One region of the Niveibacterium sp. genome, then DNA from elsewhere that is predicted to be linked to it. Evidence: riboswitches for the same ligand, from Rfam matches in the RefSeq annotation. Region 1 holds a riboswitch; the other holds the start of a gene.
What was found. Region 1 has a riboswitch for cobalamin ahead of ACE3P0_RS13110 (hypothetical protein). Riboswitches for the same ligand answer to the same signal wherever they lie in the genome.

Region 1 (5,444 bases):
AGGAGCCGGACATCGCGGTGCGCGGCCGCGCGGTGTCGCGATACGCATCGGCACGGAAGCTGCCGTCTTCGTCCAGCACCACGCGGTAGTGCTCGTTACCACGCGTCGCCGCCCAGATGCCGACGTATTCGCAGGGCGTATTGGGCAGCGCGTCGAACAGCTTGCGACGCTCGGCGAAGCTGCGCCGACCGGCTTCGTCCGACTTCGCATCGACGCAGGCGACGAAGGCCTTGGTCGATTCCAATGCCGTGCGCTGTTTGGGATCGAAGCGGGTGGCGTTCTTGCACTGAAGCACCACGTTCGCTTTCTCGATGCGGCCGTTGCTGCACGACAACGGCGCGGTGACGAGGCCGATCGCCACCGCCACTGCAATCAACGACCACAGCAGCCGCGTCGGCGTAACGCCGAGGTAAGGGTTGTCCATATTGGTTTCTCGATGCGCCGGCCGCAGTGCGCAAACGCCCAGCGGCGCGGCCCGGTTCGCCGGTGACGCCGCTCAGCGACCCAGTACGTCGCGCAGCGCGGCGGTGCAGAGGCGGATGTTCTCGACGCGTGCACCGTAACCCATCACGCCGATACGCCACACCTTGCCGGCCAGCGCGCCGAGGCCGGCACCAATCTCCAGCCCGTAGTCGCTGAGCAGCGCCGCGCGCGCGGCGGCGTCATCCACGCCAGCCGGGATACGCACTGCGTTGAGCTGCGGCAGTCGCGCATCGGGCCGCACGACGAATTCGATACCCATCGCTTCGAGCTTGTCACGCAGCATCTCGTGCATCGCGCGGTGGCGCGCCCAGGATGCTTCCAGCCCCTCTTCTGCCAGCATCACGAGCGATTCGTGCAGGCCGTAGAGCGGGTTCACCGGCGCGGTGTGGTGGTAGGTGCGCTTGCCGGCGCCGGACCAATAGCCGAGCACCAGGTTCAGATCCTGGAACCAGCTCTGCACCGGATGCTTGCGCGCCTTCAGCTTCGCCACCGCGCGTTCGCCAAAGCTCACCGGCGAGAGGCCTGGCGTGCTCGAAAGACACTTCTGGCTGCCCGAGTACGCCGCGTCGATGCCCCATTCGTCGAGCAGCACCGGCACGCCGCCGAGCGAGGTGACGCAGTCCATGATCGTCAGCGCATCGTGTTCGCGTGCGATCTGCGCCAGCGTGGCGGCGTCCGACAGTGCGCCGGTCGAGGTTTCGGCATGCACGAAGGCGAGGATGCGCGCCTGCGGATGCGCCTGGAAGGCCTTGCGCACCTTGTCCGGGTCGACCGGCGCACCCCATTCGTCTTCCACGATCACCGGCGTGCCGCCGCAGCGCCGCACGTTCTCGGCCTGGCGGCCGCCGAACACGCCGTTGACACACACGATCACGGTATCGCCCGGTTCAACCAGGTTCACGAAGCAGGTTTCCATGCCGACCGAACCGGGCGCGGAGACCGGGAAAGTCAGTTCATTCTTCGTCTGGAAGGCCCAGCGCAGCAGGGTCTTGAGTTCTTCCATCATGCCGGTGAAGGCGGGGTCGAGGTGGCCGACCGTCGGCAGCGCCATCGCCTGCAGCACACGCGCCGGTACATCGCTCGGGCCGGGGCCCATCAGCACGCGACGGGGCGGGTGGAAAGAGGTGATCTGCGGCGCGCTGCGGTCCATGTACGGCTCCCCGACGGGTTCTGTTGAGTCGGCGATGGTGGTGCCGCGGGTGCGGGCTGGTCAAGCCCGCAACAACCCTATGCCGGCTCGGCTAGCGCACGGCGGTGGCCGCGGATCGCCGTCGGTGCGAAACCGAAACGGCTGCGAAAGCGCGATGCGAAGCGCGAGGCGGATTCGTAACCGACCGCCTCCGCGATGCGCGTGACCGGCATTGCGGTGGATTGCAGCAGCTGCATTGCGCGCGTCATGCGCACATCGACCAGCAGTTCGCTCAGCGCCGTGCCTTCGGCCGCGAGGCGGCGGCGCAGCGTGGCCTCGCTGATCGCCATGGCGCCGGCAACCTGGTCGGTGTTCCACGCGCGGCCCGGTTCGGCGTCGAGCAGCCCACGCACCCGCCGCACGAAGGACGGCGGCGGCGCCTCGGCGAAGCGGCCGCCGTGATGGGCGAGCCACACCAGCAGCTCGGCCATGCGGTGGCGCGCGACCCCTGCGGGCACCGTGTCGGCCTGCGCGATCGCGTCGCGCGCATGCAGGCAGGCGTTGGCGAAGGCGTCGCCCTGCGGGTGGATCGCCAGCACATCGCGGATCGGCGGTGCGTCGCAAACCTGTGCGGCCAACAGCGCCGGCTCCCACACCAGCCAGAAAGCCTCGTAGCGGCCGTCCGGGCCAATCCGGTTGGTCACATCGAAATGCTGCCCGCCGGCAATCGCCAGCGCCTCGCCGGCGTGCAACACGCAGTCGCCATCGGCCCAGCTGAGCGCCTTCTCGCCGTGCGTGATGAAGATCAGGATCGGCGTGTCGATGAACACCCGCGCAAAGCGCAGCGCCTGTCGCTGCACGATGCGCGCGGTGCTGCCGACGCCGGGGCGGGTGTGGATCTCGGGGCTCATGGGTCACATGGCGGATGTGGATACCCGCCAGTGTCGCCGATCTGCACCCCTCAGCGCGCGCCGGTGGCGGTGAGCGCAGCGCGGCCGAGCGTAACGCTGCGCATCATGAAACCGAGCATCGCCGGCGTGGCGTGAGCGGGCAGGTCGAAGCGTTCCACACTCAGCGCATGCACGGTGACGATGTAGCGGTGCGTTTCGCCCTCCGGCGGGCAGGCGCCGAGGAACCCGGGCTGGCCAGTATCGGTGTTGAGCTGCATCGCGGCCGCCGGCAGCTTGCCCGCTGCGCTGCCGGCGCCGGCCGGCAAGGCGCTCGTGTCGGCCGGCAGGTTCGCGACGACCCAGTGCCACCAGCCGGAGCCGGTCGGTGCATCCGGGTCGTACATCGTCACCGCAAAGCTCCTGGTGCCGGCGGGCGCGTTGTCCCAGCGCAGATCGGGCGAGAGGTTGCCGCCACTGCAGCCAAACGCGTTGGCGTATTGCGCCGGCGCCAGCTTGCCGCTCGCGAGCGCATCGCTGCGGAGTGTGAAATCGGCCGCGCTGGCTGGCATCGCGATCAGGGCGCCGATCAGGGCGAGAGGTCTGAGTTGCATGGCGGGCTTCCTTGCAGGGTTTCGGTGTAACCAGTATCGGCACTGAACACCGCGCTTTGCGTGCTGAGCCGATCGATTTCGGTGCCGATCCGATCAAGCACACGGCGCTCGCCGCCACCACACCGTGCGGGTACACTCAGCCCTCACAGCAGCAGGTGCCCCGACGGCGTTCGCCGGAGGGGTGAAACGGGAAGCCGGTGCGCCCTCGGGCCATTCCGGCGCTGCCCCCGCAACGGTAAGCGATTGAAGACGCGGCAACACGCCACTGTGGCAACACGGGAAGGCGCTGCGTCGGTGCCAGCCGGCACGCTCGCAAGCCCGGAGACCGGCCTGACGCTGACAGCGGGTATCGCGGGTTGGCGGTGCTGCGTGGGGCCTTGGCCCTGGCGCGACCTTCCCCCCGGACGAGCCCGTTCGTTCCCGATGCGGCGCGGGCGTTGCGCGGCTTCGGGGTATCGCAACGCGACCGTGCCGGCCAGCTTGGCCCCGGTCCGCTCCGAAAGGGTCTTTCCATGCTTGCACCCGCCCGCCGTCCGCAACAGGCGATTGCCGTCTCCCTCGTATTGCTGATGATCGCCAGCCGCGGCCATCACCTTGCCTCGCTCGCGCATCTGCCTGGCGCCTCCTGGGCGGTGTTCTTCCTCGCCGGCGCCTACCTGCGCCCGCGCTGGGCCTTCCCGGCCCTGCTCGGCCTCGCCTTCTCGCTCGACTACGTCGCGATCGCCTGGCAGGGCGTCAGCGACGTCTGCGTCAGTGCCGCCTACGCCGCGCTGATCCCGGCCTACGCGGCGCTGTGGGTTGCCGGCCGGGTCTACGCCACGCGCCATAGCGACACGCTGCGCGCCCTGCCCTGGCTGGCGCTGTGCGCGCTGGGCGGAGTCGTGATCTGCGAGCTGATTTCCAGCGGCAGCTTCTACTTCTTCTCCGGCCGTTTCGCGGCGCCCACGCTCACGGTGTTCGCGGAACGGATGGCGACCTACCTGCCCGGTGATCTCAGCAACACCGCCTTCTGGATCGTCATGGCAACCGGCGTGCACGCTTGCTTCGCGATGCTGGCGCACACCGCGCCACGCGGACAACGCACATGAGGCCCACCACACGCGTCGATCAAACGCAGACAGGGCTCGTGCAGTGAGCACCGTAGCGGCTGTGCTGCTGGCACTTGCGCTGGACGCCCTGCTCGGCGAACCGCGGCGCTGGCATCCGCTGGTCGGTTTCGGCCGTCTGGCGCAGGCACTCGAAGCACGTTGCAACCGGCGAGCCGGCCGCCCGTTCGCCCGGCTTGCCGGCCTCGGTTGCTGGGCGCTGCTGGTGCTGCCGCCGGTGGCCCTGTGTGCGCTGCCGCTGCCCGCGCCGCTCGATACCTTGTTCGGAGTGCTGGTGCTGTACTTCGCCATCGGCGCACGCAGCCTCGCCGAACATGCGCGCGCTGTCGCCGCGCCCTTGCAGCGCGGCGAACTGGCGGCGGCACGGCAGGCACTGGCGATGATCGTCAGCCGCGACACCGCAACCCTCGGCGAATCCGGTGTCGCCGCCGCAACCTGTGAATCGGTGCTGGAGAACGGCAACGACGCAGTGTTCGGCGCGCTGTTCTGGTTCGTCGTCGCCGGTGCGCCGGGCGCAATGCTGTTCCGCCTCGCCAACACGCTGGATGCGATGTGGGGCTACCGCACGCCACGCCTGCTGCACTTCGGCTGGGCGGCGGCGCGGCTGGACGATCTGCTGAACATGATCCCGGCGCGGCTCACCGCTTTGAGTTATGCGCTCGCCGGCCAATGCGCGAACGCGCTGCATTGCTGGCGCAGCCAGGCCGCGCGCCACGACAGCCCCAACGCCGGGCCGGTCATGGCAGCCGGCGCCGGTGCATTGGGGCTGGCGCTCGGCGGCCCGGCGGTGTATCACGGAAAGCTGGAGCAACGCCCGACGCTGGGCCGTGGCCGCGATGCCACGTCGGCTGACATCGACGCGGCGTTGCGCCTGACGCGCCGCGCGCTGCTGCTGTGGCTCGCAGCCATCACCCTGGGAGGCCTCCTTGCGACCTGCATCGGCACCTGAGTTGGCGAGCCCGCACGGCGGACGCTTGCGCGAAGCCTCGCGCCGCTATGGCATTGCGCTCGACCAATGGCTGGACCTATCGACCGGCGTGAATCCGGTCGCCTGGCCGGTGCCGCCGCTGCCGCTGAGCTGCTGGCAGCGCTTGCCGGAAGACGACGACGGGCTCGAAATCGCCGCGGCGCAGTACTACGGCAGCGAGATGCTGCTGCCAGTGGCGGGATCGCAGGCCGCCTTGCAGGCGCTGCCCTGGCTGCGGCCGCACGGCGCCGTCGGCGT
Region 2 (5,444 bases), on a different contig from region 1:
CAGCGCTTCGGCAAGCAGGCGCGCGCGCGACAGCGGGCTTGCGAACAGGGCTGCGTCGGTCGGCAGCAGGGGCCGCAGATGCGCGACGGCCGCATCGAGCGGTGCCGCGAGCGGCACATCGCTGGCGCCGTAGCAGGTGCCGGGCGCCACCGCGACTGCCGGGTGACGAATCAGATGGAGGTCCATGTCGCTGTCCAGGCGAGGTAGCAGGCGAGTTCGGCCAGTTGCTGTGCGGCACCGAGGCAGTCGCCGGTGTAGCCGCCCAGCCGGCGACGCAGCACGCGCGACCACCACAGCGTGATGAGCCCGCCCGCGCAAAGCGCTGCCAGCGCCGGGCGCGGCGCGAGCAGCAACAGCGGTGCGGCGCCGAAAGCCAGCGACAACAGCCACTCTCCGTTCGACATGCGTACCGCGAGCGGCTTGGCCTTGGCCTGCGCATCCTCGCGCACATAGTCCATCACGCGGATCAGGCTGCCCGAACACAGCCGCGAGAACGGGTGCGCCACCAGCAAAGCGAGTGCAGCCTTGTCCGCCCCGAGTGCGCACAGCAGTGCGAACTTGCCGGCGAGCGCGAGGCCCAGCGCAGCAGCGCCGTAAGTGCCGAGCCGCGAATCCTTCATGATCGCGAGCACTTGCGCCTTCTCCCATCCCCCACCCAGGCCGTCGGCGGCATCGGCGAGGCCGTCTTCGTGGAAGCAACCGGTCAGCCGGATCGACACCGCCATCGAGATCAGCACCGCCACTGGCAATGGCCAGACCTGCGCCGCGAGCCACAAGCTCGCCGCTGCGATGCCGCCGACCACCCAGCCGACGGCCGGGAACCAGCGCGCGGCATGGTTTAGCCGTTCCGGCGAGTACGGCACCCAGCGTGGCACCGGGATGCGCGTGAAGAAACCGAGCGCGGTGAAGAAGAGTTCCAGGTTCCAGCGCAACATGCGCGCGTGGTCAGGCTGACTTGCCGCTCACGCCGGCGGATTCGAAGCTCGCCATCTCGGCCAGCATGGCGCAGGCGGTTTTCAACAACGGTATCGCGAGCGCCGCGCCCGTGCCTTCGCCGAGACGCAGGTCGAGTTCGAGCAGCGGCTGCGCGGCAAGGTGCGCCAGCTGCGTTGTGTGACCCGGCTCCTGCGAGCGGTGCGCGAACACGCAGTAGTCCCGCACCGCGGGGGCGAGCGCATGGGCGACCAGCAGCGCACTGGTGACGATGAAGCCATCCACGATGATGGTCATCTTCTGCCGCGCAGCTTCGAGGAAGGCCCCGACCATCATCGCGATCTCGCAGCCGCCGTATTCGGCCAGCACGGTCAGCGCATCGCTCGGCGCGCCAGCGCGCTGCCAGGCTTGTGCCAGCAGCGCATGCTTGCGCGCAAGGCCGGCGTCGTCGAGCCCGGTGCCGCGCCCGATCACGCCAACCAGCGGTGCGCCGGTCAGCGCGGCGGTGATCAGCGATGCGCTCGCGGTGTTGCCGATGCCCATTTCGCCGAAACCGATCGTGTTGCAGCCGCTCGCGGCCAGCTCACGCACGATGCGCGCGCCGGCTTCGATCGCGGTGTCGCGCTGGTCGCTGCTCAGCGCGGCCGTGTCGAGGTAGTTCGCGGTGCCAGCGGCGACCTTCGCGCGCACGAAGCGGGTGCCGTCGGCGCCGACGGCGGGCAGGTCGGCGAGATCGCGCGCGACCCCGGCATCCACCACGCTCAGTGCGATGCCCGCCTGTCGCGCGAAAACGTTGATGGCCGCGCCGCCTGCGAGCATGTTGGCGACCATCTGCCAGGTCACGTCCTGCGGATAGGCCGACACGCCAGCCTTGGCCGCGCCGTGGTCGCCTGCGAACACCACGATGTGCGGCGCGCGTACGGTGGGCGACGTGCTCTGCTGGATCAGCCCCATCGTCGCCGCGAGCGCTTCGATTCGCCCCAGGCTGCCCGGTGGCTTGGTCTTGCCATCGAGTCGGGCTTGCAGCGCTGCGCTCAGCGCGGTGTCGTGCGGGGTGATGTCGGCGTACATGGTGGGTGAATTCCGCTGGCGGGACGCAAGAGAGAGGGCCGGATGCTAGCACGCAGGGTTCGTCACCCTTCGCGAGACGCGGGTCGGGCGGCGCTCAGCCCTTCAGCACCAGTGGCAAGCCGGCCGCGACGAAAACAACCCGTTGTGCGATCGCCGCGATGGCCTGGTTCAGACGCCCCTGTGCATCGCGGAAGCTGCGGCCAAGCGGGGTTTCCGGTACTAGACCGAGGCCCACTTCGTTTGAAACCAGGATCACATGCCCGCCGCAGCGTTTGAGCGCGGCGATGAGTTCGTCCGCTGCAGCCTCGCCTGCCGCATCGCCGGCATCGTCCGGCACGGCGAGCAGGCGGTTCGCGAGCCACAGCGTCAGGCAGTCGACGATCACGCAGTTGCCGGCGCGCGCGTGCACGATCAGTTGGCGCGGCAGGTCGAGCGGGGCTTCGATGGTTTTCCAGCGCGGGTCGCGTTCGGCGCGGTGGCGCGCGATGCGCGTGCGCATCTCGTCATCGAGCGCTTCCCCGGTGGCAATCAGCGTCACCGGCAGTGCGCCGGCGGCGGCCCGTTGCGCTGCGTGGCGGCTCTTGCCGGAGCGCGCCCCGCCGAGTACCAGTTCGATCATCGGAGAAACCTTTGCTGCGATGCGAAAGCGGCAATGTTAAACTGCGCAGCTAACTCCGGCTGCGGCCGGAGTTTCGTCTGAAAGGTGCCCCGGCGCGTCGCGCGCCAGGGTTAAACGGGAAACAGGTGCGTCCGCATGCGGACTATTCCTGTGCTGCCCCCGCAACGGTAGGCGAGAGCCCGGCGTCATCGGCCACTGGGATTGTTCCCGGGAAGGCGACGCAGGGCCGGCGCACATGCGCCCGCTCGCAAGCCCGGATACCGGCCCGTCAGACATCCGCAAGCGCCTTTGCGTCAGCAGGGTGTTTGCGCTGGAGGACAGGCCGCGGGGTGTCGGTTGATCAGCCTGAGCGCTTTGCGCCCTGCCTGCTCGTTTCCCCGTTGCGCTGTCCGTGTGCCATGTCCGGCACGCGGGGTCGCGTGTGCGGACGATCAGGGAGTTGCCTCTAAATGAAGTGCCTTCGGGTTTGCCCCGTCACCGCCGCCGTCTTCTCGGCGTTTTCCATTCCTTCGTTCGCTGCCGCGCCGGACGATATTCCCACCAGCACGATCGTCGTCACCGCCACGCGCCAAGCGACGCGTATCGCGGAGACCCTCGCCGACGTGACGGTGATCGGCCGCGAAGAAATCGCCCGTGCCGGCGTTGCCGATCTGACCGAGTTCCTCGGCCGCCAGCCCGGCCTGCAGTTCTATTCCAACGGCGGGCCTGGCAAGACGGCGGGCCTCATCGTGCGCGGCGCGAGTGCGTCGCAAAGCCTCGTGCTGGTCGATGGCATGCGCATCGGATCCGCCACCAGCGGTGGCGCGTCGCTGGAACACCTGTCGCTCGACGATATCGAGCGGATTGAAATCGTCCGCGGCCCGGCTTCGGCGCTCTACGGCGCTGACGCGATCGGTGGCGTGATCCAGGTCTTCACCCGTCGCGCGACAGAACCCTTTGCGGCGGATGCGTTTGCCGGCGTGGGCACCTACGGCACGCAGGAGTACGCGGCAGGGGTGTCGGGCAAGAACGGCGCCTTTAGCGGCGGCCTGCGCGTGACACATCAGGAGACGAACGGCTATTCGGCGATCAACGATCCGGTCAAGCAGCCTTATAGCTACGATCCCGACGACGACGGCTATCGCCGCAACAGTTTCGCGGCCAATTTCGGCTGGAAGATCGCCGATGGTCACGCGCTAGAACTGACTGCACTGCAGAACAACGGCCGCAGCTGGTACGACGGCGGCATCGGTTTTGATTCGCATACCGACGTGAAGGTGGCGAGCTATGGCGCAAGCCTGCGTGATCGCTTCGCCGAGAACTGGGTCAGCACCTTGCGCCTTGGTCGCTCGGTGGACGACAGCCGTGACTACGCGATGTGGAATCCGACCGGCATGACCTTCCGCACCGAGCAGGACCAGGCGTCGTGGCAGAACGATGTCCGCATCGGGCCGGGCAGCCTGATGCTGGGCGCCGAGTGGCTGCAGCAGCAAGCCAAGGCGGAAGGCAGTTTTGACCAGTCGCGCACGATCAATGCGCTGTTTGCCGGCTGGAGCGCGCACTACGGCGCGCAACGCGTGCAGATCAACGTGCGCCGCGACGACAATTCGCAGTTTGGCGCGCACACCACGGGTACCGCGGCCTGGGGTTGGCAGTTCGCCGAGGCGTGGCGTGTGCGCGTCGGCGGTGGCACATCGTTCCGCGCGCCGACCTTCAACGACCTCTACTACCCCGGCTACTCGAATCCCAACCTGAAGGCCGAGCAGGGCCGCAGCGTGGAGACGGCCGTGGTGTGGGAGTCGGGCGAGGCCAAAGCATCGCTGACCGCTTACCGCAACCGTGTGAGCGATCAGATCGCGCTGGATGAGACCTGGACGCCACAAAACATTGCGCACGCCGAGCTGGATGGCGTCACCGCCGAAGCCGGCAATACCTTTGGCGCTTTCGTCGTGGATGGTTCGCTCGACTGGCTGCATGCGCGTAACCCGGATACCGATACGCAACTCGCAAGGCGTGCCGAGTGGCAGGGGGCGTTCAACGCACGCTATGTGCAGGATTCCTGGCGTGCCGGCGTCGAAGTGCGCTATGTCGGCGATCGCTACGACGACGCGGCGAATCTGCACAAGCTTGACGCATACACCCTCGTCAACTTGTTCGCGAGCTGGAAGCTGATGCCGCAGACGCAACTTGAAGTGCGGCTCGACAACCTGTTCGATGAGCAGTACGAAACGGTGCGCGGCTACGGCACCGCCGGGCGCAGCATCTTCGCCGGCCTGCGTTTCAGCACCCGCTGAGCGCACGGATTTCGCAGCCAGGGCGGCGCGCGCGACAATGAGCACCCTTTCGATCGCAATCGCTCGTTCGCCGATGCGCCCTCGCCGCGTCCTGCTCGTTCTGTGTGCCCTCGCCGCCGTGGTGCTGGCGGCGTTCTTCGCTGCGCTGGCTGCGGGCGAGATCACGGCCGGGCCACGTGCGATCTTCGATGCACTGCGCGGCCAGCCAGACGACATGGCGGCCACCGTGGTGGCGCAACTACGCTTGCCGCGTGCGCTCGCCGCATTTGGCTGCGGCGGGCTGCTGGCGCTGTCCGGTGCGCTGATGCAGGTACTGCTGCGCAATCCGCTGGCCGATCCCTATGTGCTGGGTATCTCCGGTGGCGCGGCGGTCGGTGCCTTGTCGGCGCTGCTGTTAGGGCTCGCCTCGCCGTGGGTCGATGGTGCGGCGCTGGCCGGCGCACTGCTCAGCATGTTCGCGGTGTTCGGCATTGCGCGGGGCTCCGGCAGCTGGACACAAACCCGGCTGCTGCTGACCGGCGTGGTGGTTGCTTCGGGCTGCGGTGCCG

Region 2: linked by a shared signal. The riboswitch ahead of ACE3P0_RS20610 (TonB-dependent receptor domain-containing protein) and the one ahead of ACE3P0_RS13110 (hypothetical protein) in region 1 are both predicted to bind cobalamin.

Annotation. Positions count from the first base shown of each region.
Region 1 covers NZ_JAYRDJ010000018.1:76,946-82,389, forward strand. The annotation lists gene ACE3P0_RS13090 (hypothetical protein) at 1-424, opposite strand, end outside; gene ACE3P0_RS13095 (alanine--glyoxylate aminotransferase family protein) at 497-1,633, opposite strand; gene ACE3P0_RS13100 (helix-turn-helix transcriptional regulator) at 1,711-2,523, opposite strand; gene ACE3P0_RS13105 (YbhB/YbcL family Raf kinase inhibitor-like protein) at 2,574-3,113, opposite strand; cobalamin riboswitch at 3,250-3,462, shown strand; gene ACE3P0_RS13110 (hypothetical protein) at 3,626-4,201, shown strand; gene cbiB (adenosylcobinamide-phosphate synthase CbiB) at 4,245-5,168, shown strand; gene cobD (threonine-phosphate decarboxylase CobD) at 5,146-5,444, shown strand, end outside.
Region 2 covers NZ_JAYRDJ010000054.1:7,467-12,910, reverse strand. The annotation lists gene cobC (alpha-ribazole phosphatase family protein) at 1-186, opposite strand, end outside; gene ACE3P0_RS20625 (adenosylcobinamide-GDP ribazoletransferase) at 171-932, opposite strand; gene cobT (nicotinate-nucleotide--dimethylbenzimidazole phosphoribosyltransferase) at 946-2,004, opposite strand; gene cobU (bifunctional adenosylcobinamide kinase/adenosylcobinamide-phosphate guanylyltransferase) at 2,099-2,623, opposite strand; cobalamin riboswitch at 2,689-2,907, shown strand; gene ACE3P0_RS20610 (TonB-dependent receptor domain-containing protein) at 3,073-4,896, shown strand; gene ACE3P0_RS20605 (FecCD family ABC transporter permease) at 4,934-5,444, shown strand, end outside.